DNA from 2 places in the Methylotenera sp. L2L1 genome. Region 2 is predicted to be linked to the other one. Evidence: predicted binding sites of a transcription regulator. Region 2 holds the regulator's gene; the other holds the start of a gene.
What was found. Region 2 encodes FliA, which starts transcription of late flagellar genes. Its sites were predicted from a motif close to CTAAAGTTNNCNNAAANNNTGCCGATANNA; they were not measured.
Positions count from the first base shown of each region.

Region 1: the regulator FliA is predicted to act here: its motif matches at 4,299-4,328, upstream of FG24_RS11270 (flagellin).

Region 1 is NZ_JQMG01000001.1:2,373,105-2,389,565, forward strand. Features, by position in the region: gene FG24_RS11245 (flagellar hook-length control protein FliK) at 1-270, opposite strand, end outside; gene FG24_RS11250 (flagellar protein FliT) at 283-606, opposite strand; gene fliS (flagellar export chaperone FliS) at 623-1,102, opposite strand; gene fliD (flagellar filament capping protein FliD) at 1,124-2,809, opposite strand; gene FG24_RS11265 (flagellar protein FlaG) at 2,958-3,341, opposite strand; gene FG24_RS11270 (flagellin) at 3,412-4,209, opposite strand; gene FG24_RS11275 (tetratricopeptide repeat protein) at 4,557-6,650, opposite strand; gene FG24_RS11280 (class I SAM-dependent methyltransferase) at 6,691-7,719, opposite strand; gene FG24_RS11285 (DegT/DnrJ/EryC1/StrS family aminotransferase) at 7,784-8,896, opposite strand; gene FG24_RS11290 (sugar 3,4-ketoisomerase) at 8,897-9,307, opposite strand; gene FG24_RS11295 (FkbM family methyltransferase) at 9,374-10,468, opposite strand; gene FG24_RS11300 (hypothetical protein) at 10,518-11,549, opposite strand; gene FG24_RS11305 (radical SAM protein) at 11,533-12,858, opposite strand; gene FG24_RS11310 (iron-containing alcohol dehydrogenase) at 12,843-13,952, opposite strand; gene FG24_RS11315 (Gfo/Idh/MocA family oxidoreductase) at 14,004-15,182, opposite strand; gene FG24_RS11320 (ATP-grasp domain-containing protein) at 15,194-16,348, opposite strand; gene FG24_RS11325 (tetratricopeptide repeat protein) at 16,366-16,461, opposite strand, start outside.
Region 2 is NZ_JQMG01000001.1:1,977,986-1,994,446, reverse strand. Features, by position in the region: gene flhF (flagellar biosynthesis protein FlhF) at 1-1,219, shown strand, start outside; gene FG24_RS09435 (MinD/ParA family ATP-binding protein) at 1,222-2,061, shown strand; gene FG24_RS09430 (RNA polymerase sigma factor FliA) at 2,076-2,810, shown strand; gene FG24_RS09425 (flagellar motor protein) at 2,792-3,541, shown strand; gene motD (flagellar motor protein MotD) at 3,567-4,424, shown strand; gene FG24_RS09415 (PepSY domain-containing protein) at 4,566-5,093, opposite strand; gene typA (translational GTPase TypA) at 5,357-7,165, opposite strand; gene FG24_RS09405 (DEAD/DEAH box helicase) at 7,580-9,292, shown strand; gene FG24_RS09400 (DEAD/DEAH box helicase) at 9,329-10,714, shown strand; gene FG24_RS09395 (group II truncated hemoglobin) at 10,809-11,237, opposite strand; gene purT (formate-dependent phosphoribosylglycinamide formyltransferase) at 11,320-12,519, opposite strand; gene FG24_RS09385 (sigma-54-dependent transcriptional regulator) at 12,676-14,091, opposite strand; gene FG24_RS09380 (TonB-dependent receptor) at 14,582-16,461, shown strand, end outside.

The sequences.
Region 1 (16,461 bases), 400 kb from region 2:
CACATACCGTAGTCTGATAGACTGGCCAACAAGCGCTGTGTTACCCAACTCCATTTTCAACACAGCACTATCAACTTTAACCAAGTAAGCTTTATCGTCGACTTTTGAAACAACTTGCGCAGAATATTCACGGCCAAGTATAAATTGGGTTGCTCTGGCGTTTAACTCTTGTAATGTAGCACCAATTCCATCAACTGCAAGAACAGGTAACACCCGGCCTACTGGTACTGGACCAGGACTAATACTTAGATTGTCTGGCAGTTTAAGCATATAACGTTAAAGTTACTGACTATAAGCTTGCGTCAGCCGCCTTTCTGTTTGATTGGTGTTCATCAATGCATTTAATTTTGCCATCCAAGGTGAAATTAAATTACGAATCTCACGGTCATCAGCAAGAATGCTTTTTATGCTGGCCACCTTACGATTTAACGCATCCGTTGGCAGTGGCTGCGCATCTTCTATAGTTTTCAACGTGGCGACATGTTGCGCACAAAAAGCCTCTAGCTCTGTTAACTTTTCCCAGTCTTCCATTTTTGCTGCATGCAGCATTTGTTGCATAATCTTAGCAACAGCCTCATAAAGCTGAATAGTATTTTGATATTCCATTACCTTTAGTTCCTCACTAAATTTTAGCCTGATACGCATAGGTTTGCGTAGCATCTATCGTTTGCTGGTTATTTTTCACTTGATTCAGTACTTGAGCTGTTGCCTTATTATTATCAATAGCTTCCCATGCACCCTTCAAATCCAACAACAACTTAATCACTTCTTGCACTTGCTCTGGTTGATTACGCACATTGGCAGAAGCCAATTTACTACTCATATAAACATAAAGCGCATCTAAGCTATCAGCAATTTCACCACCTGCCTTTTTATCCAAACTCAGCCTAAGCCCGCTCTCAATAATCATAATAGCTTTTGACAGCATGGCGCCTTTTTGCTCAATATCCTTACGTTGCATACAGGCAATTGCACTATGACATGCAGCAATAGCACCATCGTAAAGCATCACTATCAGCTTAACTGGGCTCGCTGCCAATACACCAGTCTCCACACCTACTTTGGCATATCCGTTAACACCTTTTTGGTTTAGTCCAAACATAACGAGACCCTTTACTATTGATTAGCCTGCGTTAAGCGCAGCAATTTGTTGTGTGAGGAAGTTACTGGTAGAGGACATACTCGTTAACAAAACATCAAGTCTAGAGTACTGCGCTCTGTAACGACTCTCAATCACCGTCAAGCGGGCATTTAGTCGTTCTGTCTGCGTATCCAAACGCTCGATTGAGCTATTTATGCCATCTGTTCTTGCTGCCAAGATGCCATCTTCACTGAGTAGGTTTTCTAATAAAGTGCCCAGCTTAGCAGCATAACCAAGACTAAAATTAACAGTACCACGTGCACCTAGCGCACCACCCGCGACATTAACAGTTAACCCTTCACTTGCATCACCAAGCGGACCTCTTAAGGTTGTAGTACTGCCAGTAGCAGCGGCACCATTAATTGTGCCTTGTGCATTTAACAATGTTGTGCCAAGCTGCGTCACTGCAATCGCATAAGTACCTTCTTGCGTTTTAGATGTGCTACTGACAAAACTGATTTGTGGATCAGTTGCCCTAGCTGTCGCTGCAAACAAACTTGCGATATCATTGAAATTACTGCTAACCGCATTGGTGAATTTAGTGTTATCTAGGCTCAACTTCCCATCTCTCTGGAATGTCACACCAATTTGTGAGAGTGTATTTAGCGAACTGCCATTGGCAACCGCTGTATTCATGACAGATCGAATCTGGTTGATGATAGAGCGAGCTGTAGAGTCGCCCAACAAGGCGCCATTCGCCTGGCCAGTTTCATCAAACTTTGTCAGGTTACGTAATGTCGTGTCTAGTTTATTGAAGGCATCAACAAATGAAGTAACTGAAGTCTTGATAGCATCTTGATTCGTTGCTACAGATAAGCTCAATGCACTTCCAGAAGTGATACCGACTAGATTTAATGTGACGCCTTCAATTGCGTCACTAATTGAATTGCTAGATTTAACAATATCAATACCATCAATTTGTAAGATCGCATTTTTAGCTTCTTGTAATGATGTCAGATTTTTACCATTACCGGCTGTAGCCTGTGGGTCATATGCCAGCTTAGACAAACCTGTTGCGTCTACATTATTACCATCATCATCAGCTACTGAAATTTTAAGGCTATTCACCTCACCCGTATCTTTTGAGGTAATCACGATTCGATTAGTCGTACCGTCATTCACAATAGTCGCACTGACACTGCCATCAGCCGCATTAATCGCATCACGTACGCCGGCTAATGTATTATTAGAGCTATCAATGGTGATATTGAGGTCAGCTTTAGCTGAATTTGAGGTAAAAGAGCTTGGCGTAAATGGACTGGCAACTTCAGGTGTAAACGTACCAAAAGATATCGTTAAACTGCCTGTGCCAACAACATCAGAAACATTTGAAAAACCACCCACACTCAACTTCTGAGATTTAGCTAACTGACTAACACTAATGTCATAACTACCTACTGTTGCACTGCCAGTTGAGGTCGCTGTCAATACGCTTGTATTACTTGAAGTAACACTCTGTGCATTAAATTTAGATAAACTCGACAGCGCGCTGACAGAAGTTTGAAACGTAGACAATGCACTTTTCAGTGTTCCGTATGCTGAAATTTGTGATTGATAGGCTGATTTTTGTGTTGCAACTTTAGTTAGAGGAGCTTTTTCAACACTCATCAAGTTACTCACAATGGTGTTAACGTCAAGGACAGAGCCTATTCCTGAAGTTGTAGCCATAATGATTCTCCTCGTTAAAATTACTCGTTAAATGCTTGCTACTCTTTTACATACAAAACAACACAAATACATTTAATACGACAAGCATAATTTATAAACAAAAATTCATTTACTTAATAAAGCGTAAAAACAAGCCTCTTATTGCAGATTAAGCCTGTTCTCTTACTACTAGACCTTGCAGCCGGCCTAAAGTTTTAGAAAATGCCAACACTTCTTCATTTGGTATCTGTCTTAATACTTTATCGGTCGCAGTATCAACAACTTGAACAATAACGCGATCCGATTCTTCATCCATTGTAAATTGGACGGTTTGCAATGCTGGCGCAACGAGTTCGTTGAGTTTTTTCACTGCATTTGACAACGCCACTCTATCCACCTCAGCAGATTGCCTTGTTTCCGGCTTGGCGTTTTCGACTTTATCAATGGCTTTAGCACCAGCCAAGCCTGAAATAGCATTTTGGCCCCCGGCAATATTTTGCACGGCGGCCGAATTTTTTACTGCACCATAACCATCTACTGGTGTATTAAACATGATTTATCCTCCTAAAAATCCCACAGGATGATCAGTCCTGTGGGTGATAAGGGTCTTACACTTCTAAAACTTAACCTCTTAACAATGACAACACGTTGTTAGGTAGTGAGTTCGCTTGCGCTAACATCGCAGTACCTGCTTGTTGTAAGATTTGACCACGAGTCAAGTTAGCTGTTTCTGCCGCGAAGTCAGCATCCATGATGCGTGATTTAGCTGAAGATTGGTTTTCTACTGAAATTTGTAAGTTACTTACTACAGATTCAAAACGGTTTTGAATCGCACCTAATGTTGCACGGCTAGTGTTTGCAGCAGTTAATGCAGCGTCAATCGCGGTAATCGCAGCAGATGCGGCTGCAACATCAGAAACACTACCTGTAATTGTCGCTGCTGCCACTGAAGCCGTAGCAATAGTATCACCAGCATCAGCACCTACTTGGAATGTTTGAGCAGCACCGAACACAGTAGTACCGTTGAATTTAGTTGCAGTTGAAAGACGCGTAACTTCAGCAGTCAGTTGTGTAAACTCAGCATCTAAGTTTGCACGGTCTGTACTTGTGTTTGTACCGTTGATTGATTGAACAGCTAGTTCACGCATACGTTGTAATGCATCAGTTTGTTTTGACAAACCACCCTCAGCAACTTGTGCAAAAGAGATTGCGTCGTTAGCGTTACGGATCGCAACTTGTTGGCCACGTACTTGTGAGTCCATACGTGTAGCAATTGCCAAGCCAGCAGCATCATCTTTAGAGCTGTTGATACGTAAGCCTGATGACAAACGTTGTAGTGATGTATTTAATGAGCTTTGTGAAGCTGATAAGTTACGTTGTGTGTTTAGTGACGCAAGGTTTGTATTGATAACTGAAGCCATGTTAATTCTCCTAATATTTAGTTAATTACAACTACATCTTGTTGCTTTTAGCTTTGCATATTCAGTTCAATTTGCGCTGCTGTTATTTCTGTTATCGGTAAGTTTTTTAGAAAGTTTAGGGTCAGATTTAAATATTTTTTAAATTCTGTTTTTCCTACTGAATACTTTCTTGTTCACCTATCAATTAAGCAATCCTGATGTTTAGGATATCGGTAATATCAGAAAAATCTTTAGCAGATTTTTTGTGGACTAGCATTTTTTTAAGTAGAGTGTGATATTGGATTGGATCCAACACATTGATTTTATTTGGTTAAAATTAAATTTAAGTAAAGATAATCTGCAACAGATTACATATCAACTACTGCTGTAGCAAATGATATTGCTGACTGCTTTTTGCACCATCGCATCCACATATGACGGAATGCGAGCACTAAATGGTCACTGATTAACTTAGGTTGATTAAGCGCAGACGTACTAAATTGTTTGCGCAATTGGGCACGAACTTGAGATAAATATTGCAGGTGCTGTGACCAATATAGACCTTGATTCACAAAATCTTCATGCGATTTCACGACAAAGTCAGTTAAATCCAAATGCAACATGATGGCCATTGCACCACGGCTCATGAGGCTTTTTCCTTCCACACACAACGTTGGCACGCCCATCCATGCTGCGTGACAAGTCGTTGTGACTCCATTCGACGGGAATGTATCTAAACAAATGTCCACCTGATGATGCAACTTTAAGTAGTCTGCCATTGTATTGCGATGGTGAATAATCAGTCGATCTACACTAATTGCATGGTAAGCAAAGGCTTTGATGATTGCATCATAACTGCCATCTTGCGGCATTGACCCTAATAGTAGTTTTGAATTAGGTATTTCATTAAGCAGCTTTGACCATAAGCTAATGACACTAGGGGTGATTTTTTCTACGCGATTAAAACATCCAAACGTAATAAAGCCATTGTTAAACGCTGGCAACCCATTCACTTCTGGCGATAGTTCTGACGGTATAAATGGTGCATTGGCGGGTAACTGAACAATTTTTTCCGTAAACTGTTCATCAAACTGATTTGGCGGTAAAAGATGTGCGTCCGCTAAATAATAATCTATTGCGCTTAAGCCTGTGGTTGCTAGATACCCTAGCCAACTCACTTGTATTGGTGCAGGCTTCATTGCAAAACTGATCAACCGATTACCTGCGGTGTGTCCATCTAAATCAACGAGGATATCAATCTTATCTTCTTTAACCCTCTGGGCTAAAGCTACATCTGTTAACTCATCCACTTTAAGCCAATGCTTAAATTTAGATTTAAGTCGCTGTGTGACATTGTCTTCAATTGCACTAGCTGAATATGCATACAAAGAAACGTCTGTCAGTGACGACAGATGCTCAAGCACTGGCTCAAAAAAATTGACTAAAGAGTGTTCTCTAAAGTCAGCTGAGACAAAACCAACATTTAAACATTTTGTTGTATTACTTTTGTGTGTATGTTTTGGCCATGCTGATTGATAAACGGCCTCATATTGCATTCCAAACCTGCGATGCTCTGCGATTAAGTCTGCTGTACTTACAACATCAGCATGTGAAAGGCAGAACAATAAATTGCTGTAACAACTGGCATATCCAGGGTTGATTTCAAGTGCTTTTCGGTAATAACCTACAGCAGACACAATGTCGCCCATATCTTTAGAAACAATGCCTAAATTATTATAGGCAGCAGCATAGTCTGGCTGAAGCTTGATGGCACTCCTAAAAGCATCGGCAGCATTGGCTAAATCACCCTGCCCCTTTAAGACCAAGCCGTAATAGCAGTGCTCTTTGGCGTCATTTAAATTTAATGCTAAGGCTTGATTGGCCACTAATCTGGCATCTTTTTTTTGTACAAGCAAGGTGTCGCTTAAGATTTTCCAACCATCAAGCCAGTTAGGATAACGCTCAAGCAATGGTTGTAATGCGATTTCGACTGCTTGGTAGCGTTTATTGAGAAATAACTGAATCAGCTTTTCTTGTATATACGCTTCTGGCACACTTACAGACTCTGCAGCATTTAACATAGCTTGCTCAGATTGTCGCCTTACAAGCAACTGTTCCAGCTGCTCAACTGGCTCTCCACTAAGGCCAGCATCTCGCCCATAGGATAGCACTAGCTTAGCATCTTCATAGTAAGCCGCATCTATCAACGCATTGATATAGCTCAACCAGTATTCTGCTTGTTGAGGGTCTGACTCTAGTGCTATATTAAAATAAGGCAAGCTATCTAAAGCGCGTAGACTTTCTAGCAACAACGACCCTAAGTAGTAGTTTGCTTGAGGCTGCTGAGCGTCTATTGCTAATATAGCTCGCAACTTATTTTCAGCAGTTAGCAAATCACCTGATTGATATAAGCTCACAGCGCACTCAAGTGTATGAGCAATGTTCTGATTATTTTGAATCATATCAATGGGCTATATCTATCAGGTACTACATCCATAACAACTACTTAGATTTCAACATCTCTGCAAGTTCACCAGCTAAGGCCTGTGCTGTTTCAGGTTTTAGCCCATGCAGCTGACCCAACGCCAATACATCAGCAATTGAGTGTGTAATCCCAGACATCATCAATGCATCGACATAAGTGACCCAATATTGCTCAATTGCAGGATTTGACTCAACTGCCGTCTCTAGTCGAGGTAGGGCATCTGCCGCACTTTTTTGGCTCGCTTCAATCAAGCCCAAGCCATAGTTAGCTTCTGCATTCCGCGGCTCGATATTTAATATTTCAATAAATAAACTTTGAGCTTCTTCTAAATGACCATCACGATGCTTTGACTGTGCAAGTGACAATACATCCTGAATAGCCTGCTGCATATCCTGCGCAGCTGGGTTAGTTTGGCTTGGATCAAAAGGCTGCTCTGGCAAATGCTGCCTTGCTAGATTCAACAACTGCTCATTATCCACATTAGACACACAAGCCAACGCCCATAAATCAAAATAACTCGGTCGACAGTTTCCTACCACCTTTGAAAAACCAGACGATTCTAAAGTACCTAACAACACGTTTAGTGTAAAACCGCAGCGATGCGACATGTAAAGGTTACCTTGACTCATCGGCGGACGGTGACCGTATAGAATATCTAACGGAGCGATTGGTCCGGCTGGAGAAATATAAGCTGGCTCAGTTAACTTACCCTGTGCAACTAATGCACAGACTGATTGTAAATCTGGGCAAGTAATCACAACAAAGCCATCAGGGCGAAGTACACGTTTAAATTCTGCCAATGCAATTGGCACTTCATGCGGGTAAAGGTGTTCAATATTGTGAGATGAAAAAATTGCATCTACACTGCTAGATGGCACTGCAGACATATCGGTCATGGTGCCAACCACATCCGGATTTACTGCCGGATTAATATCTAAGCGCAATTCATTCCAACTGCTGATATCAAACCCCTGTGGGCGGCTTGGTTGTTGCGTGACAGGATCAACATAAAGAGGACCGCAGCCCACATGTAAAAAAGTTTTCATTCCCAATGATCCTATTTTTAAATTAAACCTATATAAATTTAGCTTGTTAAAATGACAGTTAGTTTTACACCTGATGGATTGCTGTTAATACTGAAATCACATAATCAACATCACTAGCACTTAGATGGGGACCTATCGGTAAACTCAACACTTCTTTTGCTAAGCGTTCTGCTACTGGCAGACTTCCGAGCTTAATATCAAGTGCCTGATAAGCTTTTTGCAAGTGTGGAGCTACTGGATAATGAATCAAGGTCTGTATGCCTGCTGATGCCAACTGTGATTGCAATGCGTCACGTTTAGGCGCAGTCACTACATATAAGTGCCACACAGGATCTGCCCATGTTGGCACATGAGGCAACTCTAATGCTAAACCACCCAAGGCTTGACTATACGTTTTTGCGATAGCCTGACGACGTTGATTCCATGCATCAAGATGCTTGAGTTTCACCGAGAGTGCTGCCGCCTGAATTGGATCCAAACGGCTATTGACGCCACGCTCTCCATTGTAATATTTAACAGCAGAGCCATAATTACCTAATTCGCGCACCCGTGATGCAATTGCTTCATTATTGGTCGTAACTGCCCCACCATCGCCCAACGCACCTAGATTTTTACCTGGGTAAAAACTCCACGCGACGACATCACCATGACTGCCAATTTTTTTTCCGCGCACCTGAGCACCGTGTGCTTGTGCTGCATCTTCAACCACGGCCAAGCCATATTTTTTTGCTAAAATACAAATTGCATCAATGTCTACAGGTATGCCATATAAATGTACGGGCATAATCGCCTTAGTGTTAGGCGTAATACAACGTTCAATGCTGGCAACATCTATATTATAACTACCTGATGCGGGCTCGACTGGAATAGGCTTTGCACCAACGGCACTGACCGCAAGCCAAGTAGCAATAAAAGTATGTGAAGGCACAATGACCTCATCCCCTGCGCCTATGTCTAAAGCACGTAATGCCAGCGTTAATGCATCTAAGCCATTACCGACTCCTACACAATATTTTGCATCCGTGTAAGCAGCAAAGTCAGCTTCGAAGCTTTCTACTTCTGGGCCACCTATATACCAACCAGAACGGCTAGCCCTCAGTACAGCGTCATCTAACTCACGGCTTAGTTCACTATAAGCAAATTTAAGGTCTAAAAATGGTACGCGTATATCACTCAATTACTTTACCAATCTGGCATTCATAAAAGCATCATAATTTCGGTAATAGTCATCTTCAGCATATTTAGTAGAAGCTAACACCATCAATACTGAGCCTGATGAAAAGTTGTCCATCGTTCGCCAAATCATTGGGCATATATATAAGCCGTAATAAGAACGGGCTAGGTGAAATTTCTTTTTATCTTTGCCGTCATCTAAAGTAATATCAAAGCTACCTGACATTGCTATTATTAATTGGTGTAGGTTTTTGTGTGCGTGACCTCCACGGTCTGTGCCACCAGGCACGTCATACACGTAATACACGCGCTGTATTGCAAAAGGAACTTGGCTGTCACTCTCAACAAATGACAGATTGCCGCGTGGGTCTGACATCTTGGGTAACTCAATGACTCTACAATCGTCTAACGGCATACTGATTAACCCCTAATTTCTGCATTTTTAGACCACTCTATATTGCTCATAGCATATAGTCTCATATCAGTTCTTTGGCACAAAGAACATGACCGTTTCGTATATGCATTCTGTGTAATGACGCATATAAACCTCATAATCATCGCGTATAGAAAAAATTAATTTCGGAATTTTCCAGAAGTCACTTGGTTTGTGATAAACGCTTATAGCAAGTCTGGGATGATGAGTTGCTATTGTGTTGCGTGCACCTTCAAGTGCAGCAATTTCCTCACCTTCAATATCCATTTTTATAAAAGTTGGCGTATCCACGTCAGTTAACACATCATCAAGCCTAACTACATTAATATTTACTGTGCCATCTCCTGAAATTCTAGATCCAGAACCTTGAACCTCTATCTTCATCGTTGCCTTGTTACGAGATAAAGCCAAGTTATGAACATGAATATCGCTATAAGCGCTCAGATTATTGAGGCATTTCTGATAATTAGTGGGTTCAGGCTCAAAAACATGAATTGCTTTGTAATTTCGAGCTCGCTTAATAAACTCCAAACTTGTAAATCCATCGTAACCACCAACATCGATGAAAGTTTCATCATTAACATCAAGGTTAAGAAAGTCTTCGAAATATTGAGCATCCTCTTTGCAGACAAATCCTTCTAAATAAGCTAAATCATACTCTAGCCTAAAATTTACAAGCTTATTGAATATGTCGCGAGAGTTTTGATCTTGCAATAAATCATAGATCCAACTGTACTGCTCTTCATTAGCAGAATATTCTTCTGAAAACCCTTCGTTAAATCGCATCTCGATCAAAGATAATCCAGAAAGCCTATAGAAAGAAAAATAATCAAGATTTCTTAATCCGGCTTCTGATAATCTCTTCCTTGCAGAAAGTGGCCGGCCACCAGCAGAGTTGAGAACAAGTGCATCCTTTGGAACATCAGCAAGCTTGAGGACAGGAAGGCCAAGATAGTCTTTATCATTGGTATAATCATCAATAAATCCACTTACATTAACTTGTCCAGCAACACATTCAGCATAAACATTTCGACCAAGAATATATTTCGGTTGAGATCCGATAAAACAAAACTCGGCGCAAAACTGCCTTGCCTCTTCTAAAGAACTAGCTCTATTAGGATTTTTAAGTAGATTGAAACTCACACTGATATTTTCCAATAATTTGTAAAAAACGCGAGATGATAAGTTTTTTTCATATTAATCGATGTAGGCCAGATGCGCTACAGCGGACACACAGTTGCTGCCTTAGCTTTATAAAAGTGTCGTTGTGTAAATCCTCTATAGAAAAGTCGGTCAATGACAAGTTTTCATAAAGTGAACATGTTTTTAACTTAAAAGCCCCATCAATGACAGGAAACATCCTCCGAGATAAACAAAATTTACCTGGCTTAACCTTATAACAAGTCTGGAAATCGAAAGCGTTAGCCTCAAAGTCACTCAAAAGACCGTCATAATACTCGGGATGATATGCATCTAAAAAAATTCGATGATGGTTTCTAACACCTAACATTTCCATCTGTTCATTAGTCATTAACACATATGCTTTGGGATCTTGAAGCAGGTAACTTTCAAGCGTGGATAGAAAATCCTTCGCGATTTCATGTGGAATATTTGTATTGATAAAATTTATCTCCATCGCATAGTGATGCAGAACAAGCTCTTTTATCGCAAAATCTTTTACAGATGGGTATAACACATATTTGATATTCAGCCTGGACTCATACATCTTCACACATACATCGATTAGAGGGAGTATGCAGGGAGTTTTTACCAAGATATCAACACCACCCAAAGTATTAATCTTACAAATGGCGTTTAGCACCTTAGCAAACTCTATCTGATTTACTTGATCAGTAACGTTGCGTAAATCAAACACAGCTCTATTTCGAATTAATTGGTGATAACTAAGATAATCCTTTTCAGGCAACAAATTAGCTTCTTTTGCTATGCTATTTAAAATGCCACCCGATGATGGGGACGCAAATATGAATAATGGCTCAGGATGTTCAGAGGTGTTTTTTTCACAAACTCGGTTTTTAAAATCCTGAACACTTATCAATGTACAAACAACATTATTCGCAGTTAATAACTTATTGTATTCATCGGCAGTTACACCAGAACCAACAATAATGAGCGCTCTGTCAAGCGTTCTTCTTTTTAAGGCTATTACCCAATTGATATCAAATGGGTTAGATAACTCACATAATTCATAACCTAACGACATTACGGATACCATCAACGTCATCTATTCTTATGTTGACATCAAAAAATCGATGAACCCCATTATCCATACATGTAGTGCAGAACGACGAGTTATTTCTAGTTTCAATAAATTCGGAAAGAGGATGCTCGAGATATGCCCATTGCTTAACGGTGGGTTTTTGCATATTGCAACAATGTAACACCTTCCCATCCCAGCTAACAGTTGGGAAAGCATTGATAATATGGCAATTACTATCTTTTCTAGCCTTTGCGAACTCAAGCTGATCTTCTAACGAGAAAAGCAGATGTTCAGATGCATCCATCATCACCTGGGGAATAGGTGCCCCAGACACTGCATGCTTAAAAACCTGCCCTGGGAATAAATGAGCTACAATTTCTATGAGCGAGAATCCAAAATCATGCGCCAACTTCCTCATGTAATCCAAATCCTCATAGAGATTGTCTTTGTACAAGTGATACATTATACGAACGTTGTAATCTAGATTATATTTTTGCTTGAACTCAGCTATTCGCTCCAAACCTTTCAAATAGTTATCCCAAGAACCACCAGTGCGCCCTCTTTCATACCGCTCACCAACCCCAGCGCAAGGTGCTACTATCTGATCAGGCTCTGCTAAAAGAAAATCGTCCAGATACTTTTGATAATCTAAATTTGTTGAAACTTCACTGGCTACGCCTTGCCTTCTGCATTCGCGAATAATCGCTGAGATGTCGGGATTAAGAAGCGGCTCTCCCCATGTATACAAAGCTAAAGAATTCATTAATGGAATTTCTTCCGTCATCTTTTCTAGTACTTTTTTGAAAGAGTCAATAGACATATGTCCGCGCCCCTTATTGGCGCCAGGTAATCCCATATCACAAGTTTTACAATACAAATTGCATTTCCCAGCTACCTCAATAGTAGGAAAATGTCGGCATACGTCTAGTGGCGTAAACAGAGATTTATGTCTTATGAGTCCTTTTGTTTCCGCTAACTCAAGGTATCTTTTTTTCCACTCCCTGTCTTTCGTACATATGAATAATAAGTCAGTGTTCTGATTACAGTTTTTAAAATACTCATCTGGGCTTAATATAGGCAAACCATGTCTATTACCTGTAAATCGGCTATCAACAAATGCTTTAACATTAAGACCTAGTGCCCTCAATCGTTTTGAAAGCCCTATTCCTTCAAGATTAATAGAAAATATATATATATTTAAATTTTTTGCGAGGCTTAAGAACTCCGAATGATCGACTGGAGCCCCTCGCAACAAAGAGTCATCCCGAATATAGGAGTTACGAGGCTGAAAAGATATTATGTTCTCAGACATATAAACGCTACCTCCTCTTTATTAAGATTAGGGCATAGATGCTCAACTTCATTGCACCACTCAATGTAAGCTTCTGAGTTCATTTCAGAAAAACTCGTCTGCATCCCAAGTTCAGAAAAAAATCCTACAATAGTATCAATTGCATCAGTTCGGCTTAATTTATCTGAAACACTTTCATGACCTAATGCTAAAGCTATAGACCTTAATCTTTCTATTGGATTTCGATCAAGACTTAGTGTTTTCGTTAGTACCATGGCAATCGTTTGTCCATGTCCAAAAGACGTAACACTAGCCACTGAATGCGCCACCTCATGAGTCAACCAACTAGGCTTAACCCCTCTCGAAAGAAGACCGGATGATACCATTGAGCCAAACCAAGCCAGTCTTGCATAATCATCCAAGCTTGGTGTAGGCATGCATTGAGCAAGTTTACGCCCAATATCTAAAAAAGATAAAGTCAGTGAGTCTTGGATAAGATTTTCATCCCTTTGCACTAAATACTGATCAATAGCATGTGAAATTGCGTCAGTTAGTCCAGACGCAAAATCATTCACACTCAACGATTCATAAAATAACGGGTCTTGAACACTAAACTGAGGATAGGAATACAAACTAAAATAGGATCGTTTGAAGTTGTCAACATCATCCTTAAGCACATATGCATTATTTGACTCTGCCCCTGAACCTGGTTTTGTAGATATTAATCCAAACTTTGTTGTTTTATTTAGTAACATAGGGGATATGTCTTTAAGTTCATACGCGTTAATCTTATTTCCGAAACATACCGCTAACGCTTTTGTGGTATCCATAACGCTTCCACCGCCTACTCCAATGATTAAATCAGTATCTTGATTTAATTTACCAAGTAAGCTATTAACGGCACTCTGAGTTGGTTCTTGATTATTTGTTTCATAAAAATCAACTCTCAAACACTTATTGATTCCAGCAAAGAAAGTACGCACGTTGGGATACCTACCAAGAGTACTGCTATGTATGACTGCCAACGTTGTCTGCTGTGGAATTTCATATACAACTTTCTCAAGAGCATCGCCTCCGTGAATTAACTTAGTGGGATTGAAATTATAGAATTGCATATTGTGATCCTGAGAATATCCATGAACAAACATCAAATAGGGTAACTAGGCTCATTTCACAGTAACCCAGCTTTTATCTTTTGATGACCGTGCAATTGCTTCTAGCATAAACAAGCCTTCGAGCGCTTCTTCAACACCAAAGACATAGGGGTTATTTGTACTTAAACACCCCTGCTTAAAAGAATGTAATGCTTCTGCGATATCACAATAAGTGTTTGCAAAAGCCTCAATAAATCCAGCTGGGTGACCTGCTTTAAAACGGTTATAGCGGAGTTGGTTACTGACCGTTACTTCTGGATGAGCACGGTCAATAACACTCTTTCTGCCATGCTGATCAGTGAAATGTAGGTACTCAGGATTGTCCTGATACCACTCTAATGAACCATTCGATCCAAATAGTCTAACTTTCAAGCCATTTCGATTTCCTAGCGCAGTTTTGCAATACCAAACATTGCACGCCAGGTTTCCCGAATACTTTGCTATACAAATTACACTATCTACGATTTGATTAAAATTACCAAAGGTGTTGCTAACTGCCACTAATTCAAGGGGAGATTGATTAGTTAAAAATTTGACGATAGAGTGAACATGCACACCAAGATCGAGCGATACTGTAGGCACACGGCCATCATGAAGCCTCCATTCTTGTGGAGTAATAGGCGTGCCATCCAATGCTAGCTTAGTAAAACCGTCCTGTGGCATTTCTATATGAATTTGCTCTAGAGTGCCAAGCTTTTGCGCTTGAACCATCGCTTGGAACTCACGAAGCATTGGATAACCTGTGTAGTTATATGTCACATTCAAAAAACCACTTTTTTCTTCCAACAAGTGACGTACCTCTAAAGCTTCATCGGCAGTGGTAACCAAGGCCTTTTCACAAATAACAGGGAGCCCAGAGGAAAGACATGCTTGAATTTGCTGTTTATGTTGATTTGTTGGCGTCAGAATTACAACAGCATCCAAATGCTCTATTTCATTTTCAAATAAAGACTCCATACTTTTATAAGTGCGGGCACCAGATACGCCATATTGTTTAGCTGTCTCTTTATTGACATCTTCATTTCTACTAAAACAACCTGCAACCAACTCAAATCGCTGATCCATTTCACTAGCTATTCGATGCACCCGTCCAACAGCAGAGTTAAATGCTCCACCAACAAACCCCAAACGCAATTTTTCAACGCCAGCCGATGTATCTGTAACTTGTGAATGAGCTAAACCTGATTTCAAAATGAAGTTTCCTAATGAGTTTGAATTGAGACAAATTGATCTAAATTAACCGTAACCTCTTGCATCTGCTGCTGATGCAGATACTCAATAAAAAGAATTGCCAATTTGTCATATGGTGCAGCTCGAAGAAGTTCGCCACTAGATTTCAATGGAACAATTTGCGTCTGTTTTGAGGGAATGTTGCATGAAAAACTAAAAATAGCCGTTTGCTCGACAACAGATATTGTATGCCTGCCAATCACTTTATATTTAAGGCTTTGATCTTGATTAATGTCTGGCAGTTTTTGATTGATAAAGGGTTTAATGTATAAATCTATATAATCAATATCTGTAGAAAGCGTTATCATTTTTCCATATAAATCCCCTGGGCAACGCCTCATACACTCAATTATCCAGAATTGATTTTGGTTAACGATGAATTGTGTATGCAACAAGCCATCGCTGAGCTTCAGTAAACTTACTAATTTCTGAATCGCGAGTGCAACAGCTTGCTTGACTGCCGTTTTCAGCAATGATGGGTGATTTGAACAGTTAACTTGGTATGGATATACAGTGCAAAACTCGTCAGCAAAAAACTCTGTTATGATTTTTCCATCTTGAATAAATGCAGAGTGACTGTGAAGCTCTCCTTCAACAAACTCTTCTACAACAAACTCTTCAGAGCGCGAACTTTTTAAAGCAAGTGCAATGGCCTCTGTGAGCTCATTAATACTGTTTACTTTAGTGACGCCACGACCACTAAAACTATCAACGGGTTTAACAAGCAAGGGGAAGTTTAACGCTAAGGATTTATTAATCTCATTCGCGTTTATTTGCAAAAACTTAGGTGTTGGCAATTGATATTGTTGTGTAAAAATTCTGAATAGTCTTTTGTTATATAACGTCAAAGCCACTTCATAAGCGTCAAAACCAGGGTAAGTAAGACGCTCCGCCGCCAAAGTAGAAGACATATAAGCGTAATCGTTGCATGACGGTACAATAAAATCGAACTTCTCTTGTGCGATTAAACTGATAAGTGCGTCTGGATTAGAGTAATCGATAAAATATGATGCGTCTGCGTATTGATGGCATGGATCAGTCCGATCATTACCGCAAACAGACACATGCATATTTTGGCTTTTTAACGCAAAAAATATGGGAGCTGCGCTAAAGCTACTGCCAACCAATAGCGCTCGTTTTGGCATCATGGGAACTGCTCCAGAAGATTAAAATGAGCATTATTTTGATGTTGCAACAGATTCAATTGATTTAATTCAACCCAGCCTTTATCTTGGCTAAG
Region 2 (16,461 bases):
AATTATGGCTTTTAGAGAAGATGAGATGAATGCAATGGTTAATGATAACCAAGCCGTGCATGCGTTTAATTACGAACAAGCTAAACATCATGATGAGCCAACGGCATTATTATCATTATTGAATAAGAGTGCTCGTGAAGAACATCAACACTTTGATGCTAAAAAAATAGATAGCCAATCAAAAAGCTCAAGCACGCAAACACATATAAATGATGCTCACCGACATGCCAGTGCAGGCAATGTCGCGACTAGTAAGCAAATGGCATTCATGCTTAATGAGATGCGCAATATGCGTAATGTGATTGAATCGCAACTTGCTACGATTGCTTGGAGCAATGTTCAGCAACGCGACCCGATTAAATCTGAAATACTTGGTGCACTATTGGGGGCTGGCTTTAGTCCTGCATTATCAAGATATTTAGCAGAAAAACTACCTGAGAATTTAGATAGCAAAAAAGCAAATGCCTGGGTGAAGTACATCCTAGGTAAAAATCTGCATACCATCGAGAATGAAACCGAGGTGTTAGACCAAGGCGGTGTGTTTGCCTTAATTGGCCCTACCGGTGTAGGCAAAACCACAACGACAGCCAAGCTTGCAGCGCGTTACGTCATGAAACACGGCACACAAAACCTAGGGCTAATTACAACGGATGCATACCGGGTCGGCGGTCACGAACAACTCAGAATATATGGCAAGATTTTAGGTGTCATGGTTTATGCTGTTAAAGATGAAACAGACCTTGCTATTGCACTCAATGAACTGAAAAACAAACACACCATTCTGATTGACACCGTGGGTGTAAGCCAGCGTGACCGTATGGTAACGGAACAAATTGCACTGCTTTCGAGCAGCAAAACACCTATAAAAAAATTACTGTGCTTAAACGCGACTAATACTGGTGAAACGCTCACCGATGTTATTCAAGCCTACAAAGGGAAAGGTCTTGATGGCTGCATCATCACTAAACTAGATGAAGCTGCCACTATCGGCAATGCGCTTGATGTCATTATTCGTGAAAAATTAAAGCTTTACTACACCGCTAATGGACAGCGTGTTCCTGAGGATATCAACTTAGCAAATAAAATAGAGTTGATTCATTTGGCATTGAACTTAAAGTCGCCTGCAAATCGTCCGTTTCAATTCTTAACTGAAGAATTGCCATTTGTCATGGGACAAGCCAGTAGCACTGGAAACATCTCTCAACTAGCGGAGATTTAACCATGTCAAACTTCAATAATAGCGTCATGCATAACGATCAAGCTGCAGGATTAAGACGTATTATGGCAAAACCAAAGCCTAGAGTTGTGTCTGTTTTATCCGCCTTACCCTCACAAACACAACCGCGTCTAATCACAAACCTAGCAACTTCTATCGCGAATCAAGGCAGCGATGTGCTCGTCATGCACGCATCAGAGCATACGCTTGAACAAAGCTATGAGTTAGATCAGTCCCCTTCACTTCTAGATGTTATTCAAGAAAAACATATCTTACAGCAAGCAATTAAATCAACTAGCCATGGCTTTTTAAGCGTTAAATTAATGCAAAAGCAGCTATTAGCTAATGCAAATGACAACCATACCACTAGTCAGCTTAATCTGCTTTTCAACCAATTGGCCCAGCAATACGACATGGTGTTAGTGGACACAATGCTCAACAAAGCTAACACGCTGCCTTTACACAAACTCAACGAAAGTGAGATTATTATTCAGCTCTCACGCAAGCCTGAGTCTATTACCCAAGCGTATTCACTGATTAAACAAGTATGCGGTGAACTTGGTAGACGTTCTTTTGGTATCATTGTAGATGATTCAACAGACGCACAGGCGCAAGTAGTATTCCGCAATATATCGCAAGTAGCAAAACGCTTTATGCAAATTGAATTAGATTTTTTTGGTGCAATTCCTGCTGACAGTCATTTAAACCGCGCTTCCAAATTAGGACGCTCAGTCATTGACGCATTTCCGCTTGCTATCGCATCCACTGCATTAAAGCAAATTGCACAACGCTTAGATGACAAGCATGATAATATTTTTAACAATAAACAGGCATCATACAACTAAGCTAAAGACGATTTATGTACACAGCGCATGGGAAAAAAGATCAAAAAGACGTTTTGCTGGATCAGCATGCTATCTTAGTTAAAAAACTCGCTTATCAATTAAAAGCCAAGCTTCCACCTAGTGTAGAGCTTGATGATTTGATTCAAGCTGGCATGATGGGTCTGCTAGATGCGGTTAATCGTTATGAAGACACCCACGGCGCACAATTTGAAACATATGCCGCACAAAGAATCAGAGGCGCCATGCTGGATGAGCTACGCAGTTCAGATTGGTTGCCACGTAGCATCCGTAAAAACATGCGTGATGTTGAACATGCCATTAGCCAATTAGAACAGCAACTTGGCCAACCCCCTACTGAAAATGATGTTGCTAAAAAACTGAATTTATCTCTCGCTGAATACCACGAAATGCTTGGTGACTGTAGCGGACACCAACTGGTTTACTATGAAGACTTTCACGAAGCAGAGAGTGGAGAACATTTCTTAGATCGCTTTCAGTCTGACCACGACAGTGACCCCATTAAAGGCTTGCTCATCGGTGACTTCAGAGATGCACTGATTGCTGCGATAGATTCGCTACCTGAGCGAGAAAAAATCTTGCTGGGTTTATACTACGAACAAGAGTTAAACTTAAAAGAAATTGGTGCGGTAATGAGCGTTTCAGAATCCCGTGTATGTCAATTACATAGTCAGGCAGTTGCAAGGCTACGTGCTAACTTAAGAGAGAAGTCATGGACTGGGGCAGCATAATCGGCCTAATCCTTGCTGTTGCAGGGATTATACTAGGGCAAAAACTTGAGGGCGGGAACGTTGGTTCGCTGTTGCAATATGCAGCTTTTCTTATCGTGATGTTCGGCACCTTTGGTGCGGTACTTGTACAAACACCAGCCAAAACCTTCATTCAAGGCTTAAAAATGCTAAAAAAAGTATTTAAAAAGCCAGTTGATGACAAGAAAGAGCTTTTCAAACGCATTTTGGTCTGGAGCAATTTTGCACGTAAAGAAGGTATTTTCATGCTGGAGCCTTTCTTAAAAAGGGAAACTGATCCCTTTATTATTAAAGGCATGCGCTTGATGATTGATGGTACTCCTCCAGAAAAAATTCGCGAGATATGTGCGATTGACATCTATTTCCATGAGGTTCAAATGCGTAGTGCTGCGAAAATTTGGGACGCAGCTGGCGGCTATGCGCCGACTGTGGGGATTTTGGGCGCGGTACTTGGCCTAATTCATGTGATGGAGAATTTATCCGACCCAAGCAAGCTAGGTAGCGGTATCGCTGTCGCATTTGTGGCCACTATTTATGGCGTTGGCTTTGCCAATTTGATATTTTTGCCTATTGCAAACAAGTTAAAAACACACATTCAAGCAGAATTAAAAACACGTGAAATGTTACTCAACGCATGGGTGTCTATTGCCAATGGCGATCACCCTAGAATTGTTGAGGAACGCTTAGACAGCTACCTAGACAAACCACACTAGTCGCCAATTAACTTAATTATAAACTATGTCGAAACTCATCCGTAAAAGAGTAGAAGAGGATCAAGATAACCATGAGCGATGGTTAGTCTCTTATGCTGACTTTATTACGCTTTTATTCGCATTTTTCGTCGTCATGTACTCTATTTCTTCCGTAGAAATAGGTAAATACAAACAACTCACTAACTCTATCGGCACGGCTTTTAGCGGTAATGGTAGCTCTGGTGTCAACCAAACAAGTACAGAAAAAGGCCTAGGCGCGCGAGGCGTCACGGAAACTAACACCACATCAATCATCAAACCACTTCCACTAAGCCATTTATATACAGAAAAAATGCGCAGAGAGCGTGATTCCATGGCCAAAACTGGGGCTGAGGTATCTAACAAACTGGCACCAATGATTGCAGAGGGTAAGATTCAAGTCATACAGACTAGCCGTGGTATCCGTATTGATATACAAGATAACTTGTTATTTAGTGCCGGTTCTGCTGATTTATCAATGGCGGCCAATGCAATCATTAGCGAAATTGTTCCGTTAATTAAAAATAATCAACGAAAAATACAGGTAGAAGGTCACACAGACAACACACCTATTCATAACACTACGTTCTTCTCTAACTGGGAACTTTCTGCAGTGCGCGCCAGCAGTGTTGTGAGACTGCTAAGCACTTTAGGTATCAGCGAACAGCGCTTAAGTGCAACTGGTCTAGGCGCATCACAACCGATTAGCGAAAACGAAACAGAAACAGGTCGTGCAAAAAACAGACGTGTATCTATCATCATTACCTATGAAGTACCTACGCAAGAGGACACCTCCAATGTGATTGTGCCTCAGGCATCTGCCCTAGCACCTAAAGCGCAAACAGTACCGAAAGCTCCCAATTAGAGTCGATATCGCGGCTGTTTAATACAACGTACGTGGTTTAATACAATGTATGTGTAGTTTGATTGCTTTGCTAACACCAAAATTGCTAGCATCAAAAAATAAAAGCCAGCAAATGCTGGCTTTTATTTTATACAAAATCTATTACTCTTTACCGATTTGGTATTCTTCGTAGCTCACTTCAACAATCTTACCAGTAGTCGCATCAACTTCTACTTTAATTTCTTCTTTATCAGCTTCTAAAATATCAAACTCATAAGATGCTTTGCCGTCTGACTCAAGCTCATACTCTGTCTCTACCACAGTGCCAGGATGTGCAGCCAGTGCTGTTGCTTTAGCATCAGCCTCGCTTACTTTAGCAAGCACTTTGAATCTAGCATCATCAGCCTTAACTTCTTCCTCAACCTCTGTTACTTTACCAGTTTTAGCATTGCACTCAACATCCCATGCCTTACCATCTGCAGTTTCGATATCAAACTCATAAACACCCACTTTTTTCTCAGACTTGAACTCTGTCTTTACAATCGTGCCTTCGTGCTTAGTTAATGCTGCTTTTACGCACTTTCCTAAACTATCATAAGCTTTTGGTTTGATAGTGTCATGGCCAGCGATAGCAGAGTTTGCAAAAAATACAGCTGCAACTAAAGTAGATCCTAAAGATAAACGAAACATAATTAACTCCTATTATTGTTAGTAAAGTAAAAATAAGTACCTAAGTAAAACCATTACAATTATTAAATTTTACCAAACAAGCGCTAAGCATTTGATTGATTTACAAAACTATTACATTTTTGGCTGTAAACAGCCAAAATCAAGCACCAATCCATCCAAAATGTAACATTCAATGTCATTTCTAACGTGATTGCAGATCAAGTCAGATGAACAAACAATAAAAAACCCAGCACTAGGCTGGGTTTCAATACATCAACTAATAATTAGTCTTTTGATGCACGTTTACGCTCATGCTCAAGCAAGTAACGTTTACGGATACGAATCGTTTTAGGGGTAATTTCCACCAACTCGTCATCATCAATAAACTCAACTGCTGATTCTAAAGATAATGCAATTGGCGTAATCAAACGTACAGCCTCATCAGTACCTGATGAACGAATGTTAGTCAGCTGCTTACCTTTAATCGGGTTCACGATCAAATCGTTATCACGGCTGTGAATACCAATCACCATACCTTCATACAACTTGTCACCTGGTACTGAGAACATTTTACCGCGGTCTTGCAACTTCCAAAGCGCGTAAGCCACAGCCTCGCCATTTTCAGCTGAAATCAACACGCCATTACGACGGCCTGGCATATCAGCTTTAACTGGAGCATATTCATCAAACACATGACCCATCAAACCAGTACCACGGGTCATCGTTAAGAATTCACCTTGGAAACCAATCAAACCACGCGCTGGAATTCTATATTCCAAACGTGTACGACCATTACCGTCAGACTCCATATTTTGCATTTCACCACGACGACGGCCTAATTCCTCCATCGCAGCACCTTGATGCTCATCTTCTAAGTCCACAGTAAGAATTTCATATGGCTCACATTTTTCGCCATTAATTTCACGGTAAACAACTTTTGGTTTACCTACTGCCATCTCGAAACCTTCGCGACGCATATTTTCTAGCAGGATGGTTAAGTGCAACTCACCACGACCAGAAACGCGGAACACGTCAGCATCTTCAGTGTCTTCAACACGCAAAGCAACGTTAACTAAAAGCTCTTTAGTTAAACGATCACGAATTTGACGTGAAGTCACAAATTTACCTTCAGTACCAGCTAATGGTGAAGTATTCACCATAAAGTCCATGGTCAATGTTGGCTCATCCACACCTAAATGAGGCAAACCAATTGGGTTTTCACGATCACAGATAGTGAAACCAATACCAATATCATCTAAACCAGAAATAATTACAATGTCGCCAGCTTCAGCTTCTTCAACTGGCACACGTTCCAAACCACGGAAACCAAGCACTTGGTTGATTTTACCCGTAGCGATTTGTTTAGTTTCATTCATCACAGTCACTGCTTGGCCAGGTCTGATTTTACCGTTAGTCACGCGACCAATACCTAAACGACCAGTGTAAGTTGAATAATCTAATGCTGAAACTTGCAACTGTAAAGGTGCATTGCTATCACCAGCTGGTGGCGCTACATGACTTAAAATCGTTTCAAACAAAGCACGCATGTTATCGCTAGGCTTATTCATATCCAACATAGCATAGCCATTGATTGCTGACGCATATACTACAGGGAAGTCTAACTGCTCATCTGTTGCACCCAAGTTAGCAAACAAATCAAATGTTTGATTCACTACCCAGTCAGTACGTGCACCTGGACGATCTACTTTATTAATAACAACGATTGGTTTCAAACCTAGCGCCAACGCTTTTTTAGTAACAAAACGTGTTTGTGGCATCGGGCCTTCAACAGCATCTACTAACAGAACAACGCCATCCACCATACCTAATACACGCTCAACTTCACCACCGAAGTCCGCATGGCCTGGAGTGTCCACAACGTTAATATGCGTACCTTCGTAATTCAGCGCAGTGTTTTTTGCCAAAATGGTAATACCACGTTCTTTTTCAATATCGCCACTGTCCATTACACGCTCAGACACTGTCTGATGAGATGTAAATGTACCTGCTTGATGTAAAAGTTTATCAACCATAGTTGTTTTACCATGGTCAACGTGGGCAATAATTGCGATATTTCTTAAATTACGAGACATTGTCTTGCTACCAGTTCATTGAAAGGCGGCGATTTTAACACATTAAGCCCTAAGAATGATTTAACTATCTATAAATATAGTAAAAAACACTTTGACAAAGTGTAATTAATGCATATAATGCGCACAACTTAGAACTTTAAACAGCTTAACAAATAGCTCTAGAGTTTTAGATTCATCGCCCTGACCCTCAGTCACTCGTGAAATTTTGAAGTGACTATCTTTAGATTTAATATTAAATCTATCTTTACTGGTTAGCGGCTATGCCCGTGCGCTGGTAAATAAAGCATCTCGAACTATATATTTGAAATTTGCTTTTTGCGTTATGTTGTTTTTTCACAACATCACTGTAAACATACATGTATTTGCTCGCGCCCTTTTATTGTTTTTATAAAACTGCTTTTGAAAGGGACTATCTTGTCTTTTGAATCATTAAATCTACACCCTACTATTATTCGTGCTTTAGAGGAATCAGGCTATACAGCCCCAACCCCTATTCAAGCCCAAGCAATTCCTGTTGTGACAGAAGGTCACGACTTGATGGCTTCAGCACAGACTGGTACAGGTAAAACTGCAGCATTCATGTTGCCAGCACTAAACTTACTAGCAACTCCACACGAATCTAAAAGCCGTGGTCCACGCATTTTAGTACTTGTACCTACTCGTGAACTTGCAACACAAGTGAACGAAGCTGCACGTAAATACGGTAAATTTATCCGTGCACGTACAGTAAGTATCGTAGGTGGCATGCCTTACCCACTACAAAACAAACTATTATCACAACCGCTAGACATCTTAGTAGCAACGCCAGGCCGTCTATTGGACCATATGGAACGTGGTCGTATTGACTTATCACGTCTACAAATGTTGATATTAGATGAAGCTGACCGTATGTTAGACATGGGCTTCTTACCTGATGTTGAACGTATTTGCGAGCAACTCTCGGCAGAGCGTCAAACATTATTGTTCTCAGCGACATTAGATGGAGACATCGCACGTATTGCGAACAAAATTCTTAAAAATCCTAAAACAATTCAAGTAGCAGCTCAACGTGAAAAACACGCAAACATTGAGCAACGCTTGCACTTTGTTGATGATATGACACACAAAAACAAACTGCTTGAGCATTTATTGATTGCTCCTGAAGTTAACCAAGCTATCATTTTCACCAGCACTAAACGTCACGCTGATGTGTTAGCTGAAGATTTGTACGCAGCAGGCCATAAAACAGCCGCACTACACGGTGATATGACACAAGGTGCACGTAACCGCACATTGACTAAATTACGTCATGGCGATGTAAAAATCTTGGTAGCGACTGACGTTGCTGCACGCGGTATTGACGTACATGGCATTACACACGTCATCAATTACGACTTACCTAAATTTGCAGAAGACTATGTACACCGTATCGGCCGTACTGGTCGTGCTGGCAACACTGGTATCGCCATTTCATTCGCGTCGAACATGGATAGACATATTCTACGTAAAATCGAACAATTCACTGGCAACACCATGTCGCCTGCAGTGATTGAAGGTTTTGAACCAAAACGTGCCATGAAGATGGATGGCCCTAGCGGCAGCCGTCGTGATGGTCACAAACCAGGTGGTCGTGGTGGCTTTAAACCACGTGATGACCGTGGTGGTTACAAAGGTCGTGATGATCGCAATGGCGCTAGCCGTGATAGCGCTCCTCGCAGCGAAAACCGTTTTGAAAATCGTGGCAACCGTGACTCAGCTCCGCGTGAAATCAATGGCAACTCAGCTGGTTATGCTGGCAGATCTGATACTAACCGCTCAGAAAGACCATCTGGCGACCGTGCACGTAGCTTTGGTGACCGCGCAGCGTTTGATAAGTCTGGTGACCGTAGCCGTGGTAACAATGCGGGTACACCTAACCGTAGCTTTGGCGATAGCGTAGCCTTCGGTAAAAAACCTTACTCACGCGACGGTCAACGTAGCGAAGGCCGTTCTGATCGTAGCGCAGCACCTGCTGCACGTCGTGATGGTGATCGCAGTGATAGCCGTCCTGCTGGTCGTAGCGATAGCCGTGGTCCAGCACGTGGTTTTGCTGGCGCTAATGCAGGTGCAGGCAATGGTGCACCACGTCGCTCACGTAGTTTTGCATAACTTAAGTAAAGACTTTAATTGAACAGTATCCAACAAATGACAGAAATCGTAACGACTGACAGCCCAAGTTTCAGCACATTAGGACTCGCACCTGAGCTCTTACGTGCATTAACTGAATCTGGTTACACTACTCCAACACCAATTCAGGCACAGGCTATTCCTGTTGCCTTGGCTGGAGGGGATCTAATGGCAGGGGCGCAAACTGGCACAGGTAAAACTGCGGCATTTGCGCTTCCCCTACTACAGAAGTTATTACCGCTAGCCAATAGCAGCACCTCTCCTGCCAAGCACCCCGTGCGCGCGTTAATTTTAACGCCAACACGTGAGCTTGCTATTCAGGTGGAAGAAAGCGTCAAAGCGTATGCCAAGCATACGCAATTACGCTCACTGGTTGTCTATGGTGGCGTAGATATCAAAACACAGACACCTCACCTTAAAACGGGCGTGGAAGTGTTGGTAGCGACCCCTGGCCGTTTGTTGGATCATATTGAACAAAAAACATTACAGCTCAACCAAGTACAAATGTTAGTACTTGATGAAGCAGACAGAATGCTGGACATGGGCTTTATGCCTGATTTGAAACGTATTTTGGCACTATTGCCAAAACAGCGTCAAAATTTGATGTTTTCAGCGACATTCTCAAACGAGATTAAAAAATTAGCAGATGACTTTTTAACTAAACCTCAATTGATTGAAGTGGCGCGCAGCAATGCAACCAACGACAACGTAACGCAAAAAGTATATCAAGTTGCGCAATCAGATAAAGAAGCCTTGTTAATTCAGCTGTTAAAAGAAGCCGATGCAAAACAAGTCATCGTATTCACCAAAACAAAATTAACGGCGAGCCGTTTAAGCCGCAGCCTAGTACGCGAAGGCATTGCGGCAGACGCAATTCATGGCGATAAAACCCAACAAGAGCGTATTAAAGCATTAGATGCGTTTAAAGCTAGCACAGTGACTGCGCTTATCGCAACGGATGTTGCTGCGCGTGGTTTAGATATTAGTGAACTGCCAATGGTGATTAATTATGAAATTCCAAGTGCGCCAGAAGATTATGTGCATCGTATTGGCCGTACCGGACGTGCCGGCGCAAGCGGCGTTGCAATTTCATTTGTCAGCGATGATGAAGAGAAATACTTGGTTGAAATTGAGAAGTTAATCAAACGCCAAATTACCAAAGAAACGGTAGCGCTAGATAAACCTAAAGCAACATCACGTACACGTAGCAACGCAAGCAATCAGGTGAAAGATCAGGAAGCACCAACCAGACGCTTACCAGCTAAGAAGAAGAGTGTCGACCCATGGTTTGATAAACCTTACGAACCAAGCACACAAGAAAATAATGTTGTCGCTACTAGACAAATTAACACCAAAAAAGCACCAGTAGCTGCCTTACTTGGTGGATTGTTATCTAGAAAGTAATAATCTTTGAAAGTTATGTGGGGTATTTAGTACCCAGCTAATTAGGGGCAGTGATGCCCCTTTTTATTGCGCGCCGTTAATTGATTACGTACAGTTAATGCCCGTGTTGATTCCGCATAAAGTCAGCAACACCATAGAGCTGATTTGCTAGTTTTTTCATCAACGCCTCGTCATATTCCAACTGATGCATGGCTTTAATCATGCAATACATCCATTGGTCACGCGCTGACTCACCAATGGCAAACGGCAAATGCCGCTTACGCAGCATTGGATGGCCATAGCGCTCAATATATAGCTGTGGTCCACCTGTCCATCCGGTTAAAAACATAAACAGCTTCTCACGAGCAGAGGTTAAATCTGGCTGATGCATATCGCGCAGAGGCTTCGCCTTAGGATCACTATCCATGATGTCGTAAAATGTCTCTACCAGCAAACGAATATTTTGGATGCCGTTTTCTTCACCACCGAGTAGCTCAAAAAATGTACGCTTATCACTACCCGCTTCTTCTATTTCATTTAACATATGCTTAAAACCTTAAGTGTAGGAACTTTTTGTAACGTAGTGTGCAAAATGCATCACCACTGTACTGTTGCTATCCCTACATTTAAATATCAATCGGTGTCACAAGACTAGCAGCCAATTTTGCACTTACTCTTGCTTCCGCAACATCTTTACCCGTCGCTAATGCAACGCCCATCCGCCTTTTAGTAAAAGACTCTGGCTTACCAAATAAGCGAATATCAGTATTATTCACGGCTAAGGCTTTTTCCACGCCATCAAAAGCTAATTGCTGGGTATTATGCCCGCCATAGATAACAGCACTAGCGCCAGCTTCACGCAGGCTCACGTCTACAGGCAATCCTAAAATTGCACGTGCGTGTAGGTCAAACTCACTAAAGCGTTGCGTGGCCATCGTCACCATGCCTGTATCATGTGGACGAGGACTTACCTCACTAAACCAAACGTGGTCGCCTTTGACAAACAGCTCAACCCCGAACAAGCCCAAGCCGCCCAAGCTGTCAGTGACCGCTTTAGCAATACGTTTAGACTCTTCTAATGCTTTAGTAGCCATTGGTTGCGGTTGCCAGCTTTCGACATAGTCACCCTTTTCTTGCACATGGCCAATTGGCTCACAGAAGTAAGTGCTGATTTCACCTTGTGCATTTTTTGCACGGACGGTTAATAGCGTAATCTCATAATCAAAGTCAATTTGACCCTCAACAATCACTACACCTTGATTTACGCGTCCACCAGACGCAGCATATTCCCACGCAGAGGATACTTCGCTCGCCTGTGTAATGCGTGATTGACCCTTACCAGAGGAAGACATGGTAGGCTTGATAAAACATGGGTAGCCTATACCTGCATCAATCGCAGCTTGAAGCTCGGCTTCGCTTCTGGCAAATGCATAAGGAGATGTCGGTAGGTTAAGGTCTTCAGCAGCAAGCCTGCGAATACCTTCACGATTCATCGTTAACTGCACAGCTTTAACGGTAGGAATCACGGTCGCAATGCCCGATTGTTCAATATCAGCGAGTGTTGCTGTGTTTAAAGCTTCAATTTCAGGCACAATCAAATGTGGCTTTTCAAGCGCAATCAACTGACGTAATGCTTGGTCGTCAGTCATATCGATCACATGGGCGCGATGCGCAACTTGATGGCCAGGCGCATTTTTATAGCGATCGACGGCAATCACTTCAACGCCTAGACGTTGCAAAGCGATAATCACCTCTTTACCAAGCTCACCACTACCTAAGAGCATGACACGGGTTGCATTAGGACTTAAAGGGGTTCCGATTCGCATAGTGATTCTTTCATTTTATGATTGCTCGAATCATACCATGCAGCTATTTTTAAGAAAATTAGAGATACACTTAATTTACAAGAAAATAGAAAATGAACAGCCTCTATAGATGAATAAATTTCGACATCACTGGTTTAAAAAATTGCAACCAAGCTGCTAAGCTTTAATTTGATGCTTATCCATACGATAACGCATTGTCATGCGTGTAATCCCAAGCTTTCTTGCCGCCTCAGAAACATTGTATTTAGTTTCGACAAGGACTTGTAACAATATAGACTTTTCTGCCGCATCCAGAGCGGACTGTTGTGAATCTGCTAAGGTAGTAGGAATCGGCTCTGCAAGACGGCAATTTGGTAACGCCAAATCAATGTCTGTCAGCTCTCCGTTATGACAAAGCAACATAGCACGGCTCACTTGATGCTTCAGTTCACGCACATTACCTGGCCATGCATAAGTTTGTATCGTACTCACTGCCTCTCTAGTGAAATGCGGGCTGGTTAAGCCGTAACGTCTAGCAGTTTGTGTGGCAAAGCTTTTGGCTAACAACATAATATCGTGCCCACGATCACGCAATGGTGGCATAAAAACACTCATCATGTTGAGCCGGTAATACAAATCTTGCCTAAAACGGCCATTCTGTGACATTTCATGTAAATCACGATTAGTCGCTGCCACAAAACGAGCTGGTACAGTACGCTCTTTAGTTGACCCAATACGCCGAACAACACGACGCTCTAGCACATTAAGCAGTTTCGCCTGTAGCGCTAATGGTAATTCACCGATTTCATCTAGAAACAAAGTGCCGTCTTCTGCTGCCTCAATCAAACCAGGGCGAGAACTGACAGCGCCAGTAAAAGCGCCCTTCTCATGACCAAATAATTCACTTTCCATTAGCTCTGCTGGCAATGACGCACAATCCACGTGCACAAAAGGTTTATCACTATTAGCACATGATAAATGCAATAAACGTGCAGCCACATCTTTACCAGTTCCTGTTTCACCACCTATCAGCACTGTAGGCGGCACACTGTCGTTTGATACTAGCTGCGCAATGCGTTTAATTTGCATTTTTACATTTTGCATGGCTGGGCTATCTCCCAGCAACTCCACACCTTCTGAGGCATGCGCATTACGCTGGCGTGAGTAATCAAGACTCTTACTCTGCATAGCTGCAGTTTCAGCTTTTTGAATCGATAATAACAACTCTTCGAGATCTATCGGTTTTTTAAGGTAATCAACGGCCCCTAGCTTCATTGCATTGACGGCATCACTGATTTCACCATGCGCAGTCATGACAATCACCACTGCGCCTTTAGCAACAAACTCAGCAAGCAAATCTAAACCATTGCCATCAGGTAATCGCATGTCGAGTAAAACAATATCTGGCGTAAATTGTTTAACGATATTGCGCGCATCTTGCAGACTCTCCACGTGCGCACATTCATAGCCTGATTTTTGTAACCGACGCACTACGGCACGTGCAAACAACGCCTCATCTTCAACAATCAATATTTTTGATTGTTGTTTAGCTAACGTTGAAGCTTCAATATTACTGAGATGCGCTAATTGCAATTATTACTCCTGACATACAAGCTTAATTTTTATCTTTACTGGTTTTAAATTAGCAAGAAACATTCCAAGCATCTTTTTTATAAAACTTCACAAAAAAACTACCACCATTAACAATCATGATTTGGCCAAATTAAATGCACTGCGCTCCCACAGGCATTACTCAACATTATAAATAGCACAAAAAAGCTACACTCTTTATTTAAAAGAACCTCACCATCAAGATCACTTCGCCACAACATCAACATCGCTATACTCAACCAAAACATGGTTTATTACAACCAATTATTGGTTATATACAACCATAATATGGTTTATTACAACCACCAACTAGCCGCCACCACCAATCTCAATTAACCGTTAAGTTTTTAATCTAAGTTAATTCAATCACTTGAATTAACTTAGATTAAAAACGTTTAAATTGGAATATTTTTTGCTTAATTTAGCCCATCTTACATAAAAGATAGCCTAGAATTTTTATCGAAAGTAAATAATGAAAAAACCATTGATGAAACTTACATCTGTCGCGGTGATGCTTGCTTTTGCAAACACACCAGCACTTGCAGATGACACTGCAATTAATATTAAGAAAATTGAGGTATACGGCACTACACCACTACCAGGTATTGGTTTGCCGTTAAATAAAGTACCTGCAAATATCCAAATGGCATCACCAAAAGAGGTTGCTAATCAAGCTGGCGTTTCAATTGCTGACTACATGATGAACAATATGCAAGGGGTGACAGTATCAGATATGTCTGGTAACCCATGGCAACCAGAAATCAACTTCCGTGGCTACTCTGCTTCTTCTTTATTAGGTAATGCTCAAGGTCTTTCTACCTATGTGGATGGTGTACGTGTCAACGAGCCATTCGGTGATGTAACGCTTTGGGACAAGATTCCTAGCTTTGCGATTGGCAACATGCAAGTAGTGCCTGGATCAAATCCATTATTCGGTTTAAATACTTTGGGCGGTGCTATTGCGATTCAAACCAAAAGTGGTCGTGATAACCAAGGCATGGCCTTAGAATACGAGGCTGGCTCATGGGGTCGTCAACGTGCATTAATCGAAGCTGGCGGCGTATCTAAAGATGGTTCTGTAGATTACATGCTAGGCTACCAACACACGACTGAAGATGGCTGGAGAGATTACTCACCATCACACCTCAACCAATTATTTGGTAAGTTGGGTTGGCAAAATGAAACAACCAAGTTAGATTTAACTTATATCGGTACAGATAATAATCTTATTGGTAATGGCTTTACGCCTGAAAACCTATTAAGTGGTGATCGTGATCAAATTCATACTCGCCCAGACTTTACCAACAACCACTCACACTTCTTAGCACTAAACGGCTCTCATTGGATTAATGAAGACACGATGTTCTCTGGTAATGTGTATTACAGAAAATCTAATCGTCATACAGTAAATGGTGACTTATACGAAGCTGAGATTGAAGATGGTGATGCGCTTGCCGGCTATCCTGGCATAACATGTAACGGTGCTGGTGATGACTGTGAAATAACCGGCTCAACCCTAAACTCATCTAAAACTACTCAAGATACCTATGGCGCAACTGGTCAGATGGTATTCAATGAGGATTGGATGGGTAAAAAGAATCAATTTACAGTTGGCGCAGGATACGACTACACATTGTCTAGATTCAAACAATCTGAAAATGTAAATATTTCCGAATTGAGTGAAGCTATTGTTGATGGTATTTTGGTTGGAAACACAGGCAGCTCTTCAGTGTTTGACCCATCAAGAGCACCAATCTTAGCTGGTGATGGTTTGCTCCCACAAAGGCAAACAACAGGTCTTACTGGTAAACAATACACAGCACGTTTATTTGCAACAGATACATTATCTCTTAATGATCAGTGGCATTTAACTGGTGGTGCAAGCTGGAACTTTACGCGTGTTGATAACGTAGATACGCTAAGAGGTCCTCGTTCTGATACAAATCCAAATAGCTTGACTGCAAAAGATAGCTACACACGTTTAAACCCAAGCATAGGCCTGACGCATACACCTAATGACAATTTAACGTTCTTTACGTCTTATAGTGAATCTAGCCGTGCACCAACCTCTATTGAGTTAGGCTGTTCAAATCCAGCGGCACCATGCTTACTGCCTTCAGCAATGGCAGATGATCCTCCACTAAACCAAGTGGTTGCGAAAACTTATGAGTTTGGTGGTCGTGGCTTGTTAACAGAAAGTATTCGTTGGAATGCTGGCTTGTACCATGCTGTTAACCATGATGACATTCAATTCACTGCAGCAGGCTCATCAAACGGTGCTGGCTACTACAAAAACGTAGGCAGAACTAAGCGTCAAGGGATTGATATGGGCTTAGCTGGTGATGCTGATAA